Regions from separate parts of the Mesorhizobium sp. M1399 genome, predicted to be linked through region 2. Evidence: predicted binding sites of a transcription regulator. Region 2 holds the regulator's gene; the other holds the start of a gene.
The links. The regulator PhoB, encoded in region 2, activates phosphate uptake and scavenging genes when phosphate is short. The targets are predictions, from matches to a motif close to TGTCATNNANCTGTCAT.

Region 1 (4,971 bases), on a different contig from region 2:
CGACCAGCCGCTCGACGGCGCCGAGTTCGATCGTATCGGCCATGGTCGAGGTGCCGTGGGCGTTGATGTAGTCGACATCGGCGGGCGTCAGCTTCGCCCGGTTCAGCGCCGCCGTCATGCAACGGAAAGCGCCGTCGCCGTCCTCGGCAGGCGCGGTGATGTGATAGGCGTCACCGGTCAGGCCGTAGCCGGTGACCTCGGCATAGATCTTGGCGCCGCGGGCCTTGGCGTGTTCGAGCTCCTCGAGCACGACAACACCGGCGCCCTCGCCCATGACGAAACCGTCGCGATCGCGATCATAGGGGCGCGAGGCCGTTTGCGGCGCGTCGTTGCGGTCGGTGGAGAGCGCGCGGCAAGCCGCGAACCCAGCGATCGAAAGCCTCGTCACCGGCGCTTCGGCGCCGCCCGCGACCATAACGTCGGCATCGCCCCAGATGATCAGCCGGGCGGCATCGCCGATGGCGTGCGCACCGGTCGAGCAAGCGGTGACGACGGCATGGTTGGGGCCTTTCAGCCCATGCCGGATCGAGACCTGACCGGACACGAGGTTGATGATTTGGCCGGGGATGAAGAACGGGCTGATGCGGCGCGGACCGCGTTCCTTGAGGATCATCGCATTCTCGGCGATGCCTTCGATGCCGCCGATGCCGGAACCGATCAGCACGCCGGTGGCGCACTGTTCCTCATGCGTCTTCGGCTGCCAGCCGGAATCCTTGAGCGCCTCGTCGGCGGCCGCGATCCCGTACAGGATGAAGTCGCCGATCTTGCGCAGTTCCTTCGGCTCGAGAACGGCTTCAGGATTGAAAGTGGCATTGGAGCCGTCACCGCGCGGAATGACGTGGGCGACCTTGCAGGCAAGGTCTTCCACCTCGAATTCGGTGATGCGCTTGGCTGCACTGCGGCCGGTCAGAAGCTCCTTCCAGCTGTGCTCGAAGCCCATGCCGAACGGCGAAAGCAGCCCAAGGCCCGTGACGACGACACGCCTCATCGCAGGTCCTCCCCGGTGATGACTGCAAATAGCGTCAGGCGGAGGCCTTGTCGATGTATTTCACCGCATCGCCAACAGTCAGGATGGTCTCGGCCGCATCGTCGGGGATTTCGACGCCGAACTCTTCTTCGAACGCCATGACAAGTTCGACCGTGTCGAGGCTGTCCGCGCCCAGATCATCGATGAAGCTCGCCTGCTCCGTCACCTTGTCGGCATCGACGCCAAGGTGCTCGATGACAATCTTCTTGACGCGCTCTGCGGTGTCACTCATTTGGGCATCCTCGTCTTTTGGTTGTCTGTCTTCGTTAGCGGGCAGAATGCCGCTAATCAAGCTGAAAGATGGTCCTGCCGGAAACGCAGCGGAACAGGACCGATTTTTGCCCGAACCGCCGGGTTGCGGGCGGCATTACACGAAAAATCCCGTGCATCCAAGACGGAATGAAGCGTTTTCCCAAGTGTTAGATCATTGCCATGCCGCCATTGACATGAACGGTCTGGCCGGTGACGTAGGCCGCCTCATTGGAAGCGAGGTAGGCGACGGCAGAGGCGACTTCGGCGCCCGTGCCCATGCGCCGCGTCGGGATCGCCGCCATGATCGCCTCTTTCTGCTTGTCGTTGAGCTTGTCGGTCATCGCCGATTCGATGAAGCCCGGGGCGACGCAGTTGACGGTTATATTGCGGGTGGCGATCTCCTGCGCCAGCGATTTGGAAAAGCCGATCATACCGGCTTTGGAGGCGCAATAATTGGCCTGGCCGGGATTGCCGGTGACGCCGACCACTGAAGTGATGTTGATGATGCGGCCATGGCGGCGCCGCATCATCGGATGGGTAAGCTCGCGGGTCAGCCGGAACACGGCGGTCAAGTTGACCTCGATCACGCTATCCCAGTCGGCATCAGCCATGCGTACGAACAACCCGTCCTTCGTGATGCCGGCATTGTTGACGAGGATGTCGACGCCTTCGAGATCGGCCTCCGCCTTCTGGCCAAGCGCCTTGACCTCGTCGCGATTGGAAAGATTGGCCGGAAACAGCTTGACCCGGTCGCCCAGTTCGGCGGCCAGCGCCTCCAGTTTCTCGATACGCGTGCCGTGCAGGCCGACGATGGCGCCCTGGCCATGCAGCACGCGGGCGATCGCCTCGCCGATGCCCCCCGATGCGCCGGTGACGAGCGCCTTGCGGCCGGTCAATTCGAACATTTTTGTCTCCTGATCTGAGCGAACACCCTTCGCACGGAGCGGGGTCAAATCGCCAGTTGATTATGCAAGCGCCGCCAGCGCCGCCTCGACATCCGCCGCGGATCCGATTGCACTGGTGGCAATATCGCGGTTAATGCGCCGCGCCAGCCCCGACAGAACCTTGCCGGCGCCTACTTCATATAGCGTCGCAACGCCATTCGCGCCGAACCACTCCACCGTTTCGCGCCAGCGCACGCGCCCGATCACCTGTTCGACGAGGCGGCGGGCGATCTCGTCGGGATCGCTCGTCGGGGTCACCGTAACATTGGAGACCAGCGGCACGGCCGGTGCACTCTTCGTCACGGCGGCCAGTGCCTCCCGCATGATCTCGGCCGCCGGCTTCATCAATGCCGAATGGAAGGGCGCCGAAACCTGCAGCATGAGCGCCCGCTTGGCGCCCTTCTTCGTGCATAGCTTCGCCGCCAGTTCGACCGCCGACCTGGCGCCGGAGATTACCAACTGGCCGCCGCCATTATCATTGGCGATCTGGCAAACCAAGGCTTGCGCGGGATCTTTGGCCGCGCCTTGGGCAGCCTCTGCGCAGGCGGCTTCGACGTCGGCTTGTTCCAGCCCGATGATCGCCGCCATGGCGCCCTCGCCGGCCGGTACCGCCGCCTGCATGGCGTTACCCCGGATGCGCAACAGCCGGGCGGCGTCGGCGACCGAAACGAAACCGGCGGCCGCAAGTGCCGAATATTCGCCAAGCGAGTGGCCGGCGACATAGGTGACCTTGCCTTTCAGGGAGAAGCCGCGCGCCTCCAACGCCCGGATTGCGGCAAGCGACACCGCCATCAGCGCCGGCTGGGCATTGGCGGTCAGCGTCAGCGTCTCTTCCGGGCCTTCCCAGATAAGCTTCGATAGATTTTCGCCGAGCGCATCATCGACTTCCTCGAAGATCCGCCGCGATTCAACAAAGGTATCGGCAAGGTCCTTGCCCATGCCGACAGCCTGGCTGCCCTGCCCCGGAAAGGTGAATGCGATGGCCATCGGCGGCTCCCAGCTGCTGGTTCTCGTTGCCTGTGACGCAAGGCGTGCGGCCAAGTCAAGTCCAACCTTGACCGCGCAACGTCGGCCGAGTGCCTGTTTCGGCAGGCTTTTTGGCGATCACTCATGATGAAAACCGCTCACGATTTGTTTGCTGGCTCTTCTTATTTCCGCCACAGGCGCTAGCTTTGCGTGACAGTTCGATGACAGTCGAGTGACGCTTTTGTTGCGGGCCGGGGAACTATTGCAGTGGCAAAGACCAAGAAGAGCGCAGCCGAGGCCGCGCCACAGTTTCTCGAAGGCGATCCGGCCACCGGCTATCTGCCAGGGCGCAAATGGCCTGTCATCCGCTATGGCTTCATCAGCCTGTTGGCCGCGGCCATCCTGGTGTTCGCTATCGAATTGATCGTGCGCGGCAACTTTGCCGGCACCATCGACTTCTTTCTGCAGCCCTTCAAACCCGGCTGGACCACAATCATCATTTTTGCGTTGATCCTCATAGGGCTCGACGCCGTGCTCGGCCGCAGCCATCAGAGCCTGATGATCCTCGCGCCGCTGACGTTGTCGCTGGCGTTCGTCGGCCACCAGAAGTCGCTCTATCTCGGCGATCCGCTCTATCCGACCGATTTCCTCTATTCTCGGCAGATCGTGGCGCTGATGCCGCTCCTGGTACGCGATCGCCCGGGAACCGCCATTGCCCTGGCGATCGGCATCGTCGGCGGGCTGTCGCTTCTCGTCTATGGCTGGCGGCTATGGCGCCGCCGCGTTCCGGCGCTCAGCCACAAGGGCCGCCTTGCCCGGCTGACGCTGACAGTGCCGCTGATCGCCTTCTTCGTCTCCATCATGGACTATGCCACTTTCTCATGGACGCGCGACCGGCTGCAGATCATCCCGATCATGTGGGACCAGAAGGAAAACTATGCCTCGAACGGTTTTGCGCTCGCATTCGCGCTGAACGTCCCGATGGCCCATGTCTCGGCGCCGCCCGGCTATTCCGGCAAGGCGATCGAAGCGATCGGCAAACCGCAGGTGACGGTCTCGGTACCCGCCGAGAAGCCCGACATCATCGTCGTCATGAGCGAATCCTTCTGGGATCCGACCAAGCTGCCCGGCGTCACCATCACGCCCGACCCTATCCCCAATGTGCGGGCACTGCGCACGGGCTACATGTTCTCGCCCGAATTCGGCGGCATGACGGCCAACATCGAGTTCGAGGCCCTGACCGGCTTTTCCAACGCCTTCCTGCCGGCGGGCAGTATTCCTTACCAGCAATATGTGCGGACACCGACCCCGTCACTGGCGACCTTCCTGAAAAGTCAGGGCTATCGGGCACGCGCCATCCACCCCGGCACCAACTGGTTCTGGAACCGGGGAGCCGTCTATGCCGATTTCGGCTTCAACGACTTCAAGTCCGAGGAGACGTTGCCGCCCATGCAAAAACGCGGACCGCTCGCGTCGGACGCGGCGATGACCGACGAGATCATCCACGAGGCCGATACCAGCGCCGAGCCGGTGTTCTTTTTCGCCGTCAGCCTGCAGAACCACGGGCCGTATGAGCCGTATCGCTATAACAATCCGACCCATAAGGTGCAGGCGCCGATCAGCCAATGGGCGCGTGAATCGCTGTTGAGCTACGCCGAAGGCTCTTCCGACGCGGACCGCGGCCTCGAGCGGCTGATCGAATGGGCGAAGAAACGCCAGCGGCCGACGGTCATCGCCTTCTTCGGCGACCATCTGCCGCCGCTTGGGCCGGTCTACGTCGAG
Region 2 (4,971 bases):
AAGTCATTCTGCTCGACGAGCCGGCTTCGGCACTCGACCCGCTGTCGACCGCCAAGATCGAGGAACTGATCGACGAATTGCAAGCCGACTACACGATCGTCATCGTCACCCACAACATGCAGCAGGCGGCGCGCGTATCGCGCCAGACCGCCTTCATGTATCTGGGTGAACTGGTAGAGTTCGACCGGACCGAGAAGATCTTCACGTCGCCCCGCGAGAAGCGCACGCAGGATTACATCACCGGCCGCTTCGGCTGAGCCGTTCCGATCACGCATATGAGGACAGGACCATGGGCGAACACACAGTCGCTTCTTTCGACGAGGATCTCGAGCAGATCAGCAAGCTGATCCGCGACATGGCCGACCTCGCCGGTTCGATGGTCGGCGGGGCGACCAAGGCCCTGTTGAATTCTGACAACGTGCTGGCGCAACGCGTCGTTTCCGACGATGCCATCATGGATGCGCGTCAACGCGAACTGGACGACCGCGCCATCACCCTGATCGCCAAGCGCCAGCCGATGGCCCACGATCTGCGCCATGTCGTCGGGGCGATCCGCATGGCCGGCGATCTCGAACGCATCGGCGACCTTGCCAAGAATATCGCCAAGCGTGTGAGTGCGGTCGGCCTTAGCGTCACACCGCGCGACCTATCGCATTCCATCGATGCGATGGCGCAGCTGGTGCTCATCCAGGTGCAGGGCGTCATCGAGGAGTATGCTGCAGGCGATGCGGCCGCGTTGGCCAAGCTACGCGCCGCCGACGAGCGCATCGACGTCAAATATACGTCGGTGTTCCGCGAACTGTTGACCTACATGATGGAAGACCCGCGCAACATCACCGCTTGCACGCATCTGCTGTTCTGCGCCAAGAATCTGGAGCGGATCGGCGACCATGTCACCAACATCGCCGAAAATGCGTATTATGTGCTGACCGGCGAGCAATTGCCGGTCAATCGTCCGAAGCAAGACGAAACGACAATGTCCGCACCGGCGACATGATGGGGGTGCCCAGCCGATGATCGCACCACGCATAATGGTGGTGGAGGACGAGGAGCCGTTGGGTGTGCTGCTCCGCTACAATCTCGAATCCGAAGGCTACCAGGTCGAGGTGGTGACACGCGGCGACGAAGCCGAGATCCGTTTGCAGGAGAATGTGCCCGATCTTCTGGTGCTCGACTGGATGATACCAGCGGTTTCCGGCATCGAGCTCTGCCGCCGGTTGCGGGTGCGCCCCGAAACCGAACGGCTGCCGATCATCATGCTGACCGCGCGCGGCGAGGAGAGCGACCGGGTACGCGGTCTTTCGACCGGCGCCGACGACTATCTGGTCAAACCGTTTTCGACACCGGAATTCATGGCCAGGGTCAAGGCGCTGCTGCGCCGCGCCAAGCCGGAAGTGCTGTCCAGCGTGCTGAAGGTCGGCGACATCGTGCTCGATCGCGAATCGCACAGGGTGTATCGCAAGAAGACCGAGATCCGGCTCGGGCCGACCGAATTCCGGTTGCTCGAATTCATGATGCGGCATCCGGGCCGCGTCTTCTCGCGCAGCCAGTTACTCGATAATGTCTGGGGCGAGACGATCTATATCGACGAACGCACCGTCGACGTGCATGTCGGGCGGCTGCGCAAAGCCGTCAACAACGGCCGCATGCCTGATGTCATCCGCACCATCCGCGGTGCCGGCTACGCGATCAGGGAAGATTGACCCGCCCAGTCAGGCTACGTTCTTTCTGACGCCGGGCCTCATTTGCGCGCCCGGCGCGAAAATCTGCTGGTCGACGAAGCTTAACGCCCGCATTGCACAGCCTTCGCGGATCAGCGGCAATTCGTTCGGCTCGGTATCGAAGGAGATCGAGCCCGAATGCTGGCCGCCGGCGGTCTGGGCGATGGCCTTCCGCAAGGCCGGCTCGATCAGATCAAAGGCGGCGGCACTGGCGCCGACCATTGCGACCGGTGCCGGATCGATCAGCGCGAACAGCGAGCCGAGACCGAAACCCAGCGCTTCGCCGGCCTTGCGGTAGGCTTCGCGTTCCGGCCCGTCCTTCTCGCGCGCCCGAACCGCCAGCGCGCGCATGTCGGCGTCGCTGACGTCGGCGACCGGTTGGCTGTCTTCGCTCATCTGCGTGGCGTTGCGCCAGATGGCGTAATTGCCGGCATAGGCCTCGATGCAGCCGCGCCGCCCGCAACGGCAGAGCGCGCCGCCCGGACGATGGATCATGTGGCCAAACTCGCCGCCCGAGGAATGCGTGCCGGTGAACAGCTCGCCCTTCAACACCAGCCCCATGCCGATGCCGTGCGAAAGCAGGATGGCGATGAAGTCGTCGCGATAGCGATCCGGATCGCGCCAGCGCAAAGCCACCGCCATCATATTGCAGTCGTTCTCCACCGTGGCCGGGATGCCGAATTCATCTTCCAGCATGTCGGCAAAGGCGATGTCCGTCTGGGGCGTGATCGGCGACCACAGCATGGCGCGTGCAGGGGAGTCGGTAATTCCCTGAATCGCCAGGGCGATGCGGGCGACACTGCGGACGTCAAGATCTGGATCGTCCAGCCGGCGCCGGACGATGGCCATGCATTCGCGGATCAGTTCGTCGCGCGGCATGGTCAGCGTGTCCAGCCGGCGCTGTTCCTCGGCGACCACCTGCCCCGCATAGTCGATGATGGCGGCCGACAGGAAATTCAGCGACAACACCACGGTCAGCACCGCCGCCGCTTCCGGATTGAGGGCGAGGCCGACCTGCGGACGACCGCGTTTCAACGAAACGGGTTCGCTTGCCTTGCTCTCGGCGAGGATGCCTTCCCGTATCAGGTCGGAGGAGATCGCCGATATGGTCGAATGGCTGAGGCCGGTGGTTGCGGCGATCTCCGTACGCGATGGCTGGCCGGCCCGGCGCACGGCCGAGATCACCATCGCCCGGTTGCGCCGGCGCAAATCGTCATGGCGGATTCCGACCGACATCGTTTTGCTTTCCTCCCGGTTTGCCGCGGCCGCTCATGAACCGGAAGCCGTCGGTAATGCCGACAAATAGTGTCGGATGAGGCAAATAGTGTCAGATGCAGGTGGCGCTGTCATCGTTTATTCCGAAGCTCGAAAAAAGTCGCAGCAACATCAAAATCCATCAGAATCGATGTTGACAGCAGCGGGAGATCGGGCCAGTATTTTTTCGAGGCTCGAAAAAATTAGCGCCTCTAAGCTGGCCTTTGGGGCCAATTGGTCACGCCGTACGCGGCGCAGGGAGGATATGATGAAGAAATTCACGACCGCCATTCTGGCGGGTGTCGCCATGACGCTGGCGCTTGCGTCGGTGGCGCAGGCTAAAGACAAGGTCATCGGCGTTTCCTGGTCGAACTTCCAGGAAGAGCGCTGGAAGACCGACGAAGCCGCAATGAAGGCGGCCATCGAGGCTGCCGGCGACAAGTATATCTCCGCCGACGCACAGTCCAATCCGGGCAAGCAGCTCACCGACGTCGAGAGCCTGATCTCGCAGGGCGCCAACGCACTGATCATCCTGGCGCAGGACGCCTCGGCGATAGGGCCGGCCGTGCAAAAGGCGCTGGACGAAGGTATTCCGGTTGTCGGCTACGACCGGCTGATCGAGAACAAGGACGTCTTTTACCTGACCTTCGACAACAAGGAAGTCGGCCGCATGCAGGCCCGCGACGTGTTCAAGGTGAAGCCGGAAGGCAACTATGTCTTCATCAAGGGCTCGGGCGCCGATCCGAATGCCGATTTCCTTTTTGCCGGTTCGATGGAAGTGCTGAAGGACGCCATCGACAGCGGCAAGATCAAGAATGTCGGCGAGGCCTATACCGACGGCTGGCTGCCGGCCAACGCCCAGAAGAACATGGAACAGTTCCTGACCGCGAACGACAACAAGGTCGATGCGGTGGTCGCCGCTAACGACGGCACTGCCGGCGGCGTCGTCGCCGCACTGACGGCGCAAGGGTTGGCTGGATCGGTTCCGGTCTCGGGCCAGGACGGCGACCACGCCGCGCTGAACCGCATCGCGCTCGGCACACAGACGGTCTCGGTGTGGAAGGACGCGCGCGAGCTCGGCAAGAACGCCGCCGAGATCGCCTCGCAATTGGCCGACGGCAAGCAGATGACCGACATTGCCGGCGTGAAGGATTTCACCACGCCCGGCGGCAACACCGTAAAGTCCCTGTTCCTGACCCCGGTCGCCATCACCAAGGACAACCTCAACGTCGTCATCGACGCCGGCTGGATCAAGAAAGAAGAGGTCTGCGCGGGCGTGGCGGCGGGCGCTGTTCCGGTCTGCAACTGATCCGAGTTTCCGAGAAGTCCGAACGCCGCGGCCGCTTGCCGCGGCGTTTTTTCAAGAAAGAATTGTTTTTCCGCTTCCGGCGGATAACTTCTAGGCTGCTTCCGGCATCCGCGGCAGACGGCAACCCGGCGGGAGAAACATCATGACCGACACGACTTCCAACACGCCGGTCGACAGCTCGACGGCAGACCGGGCGCGGGAATCGGAGGCCGGCGTCGTTGCCCGATTTCTCAAGGCAACCGAACTCGACACGCGCATGCTCGGCATGGTCGGCGCGCTGCTGGTCATCTGGGTCGGGATCCACATACTGTCGGGCGGGCTCTTCCTGACGCCGCGCAATCTCTGGAACCTTTCGGTGCAGACCTCGTCGGTGGCGATCATGGCGACCGGCATGGTGCTGGTCATCGTGATGCGTAACATCGATCTTTCCGTCGGCTCCGTGGAAGGCGTGATCGGCATGGTGATGGGCGTGGCGCAGGCCGAATTCCTCGTCCGCATCATGGGATTTCAGCTTGGCAGCCCCTGGCTGTGGGTCATCGCACTGGCCGCCGGCCTGGTGCTCGGCCTGGCTATCGGAGCGTTTCAGGGTTTCATCATCGCCTATCTCCAGGTTCCTGCCTTTATCGTGACGCTCGGCGGATTGCTGGTCTGGCGCGGCATGGCATGGCTGATCACCAGCGGGCGCAC

Region 1: the regulator PhoB is predicted to act here: its motif matches at 3,400-3,416, upstream of NKH05_RS10845 (LTA synthase family protein).

Annotation. Positions count from the first base shown of each region.
Region 1 is NZ_JAMYKZ010000005.1:305,743-310,713, reverse strand. It holds gene fabF (beta-ketoacyl-ACP synthase II) at 1-988, opposite strand, end outside; gene NKH05_RS10860 (acyl carrier protein) at 1,023-1,259, opposite strand; gene fabG (3-oxoacyl-[acyl-carrier-protein] reductase) at 1,447-2,184, opposite strand; gene fabD (ACP S-malonyltransferase) at 2,245-3,210, opposite strand; gene NKH05_RS10845 (LTA synthase family protein) at 3,457-4,971, shown strand, end outside.
Region 2 is NZ_JAMYKZ010000025.1:11,320-16,290, forward strand. It holds gene pstB (phosphate ABC transporter ATP-binding protein PstB) at 1-257, shown strand, start outside; gene phoU (phosphate signaling complex protein PhoU) at 290-997, shown strand; gene phoB (phosphate regulon transcriptional regulator PhoB) at 1,014-1,703, shown strand; gene NKH05_RS29340 (ROK family protein) at 1,713-2,957, opposite strand; gene xylF (D-xylose ABC transporter substrate-binding protein) at 3,244-4,284, shown strand; gene NKH05_RS29350 (sugar ABC transporter permease) at 4,427-4,971, shown strand, end outside.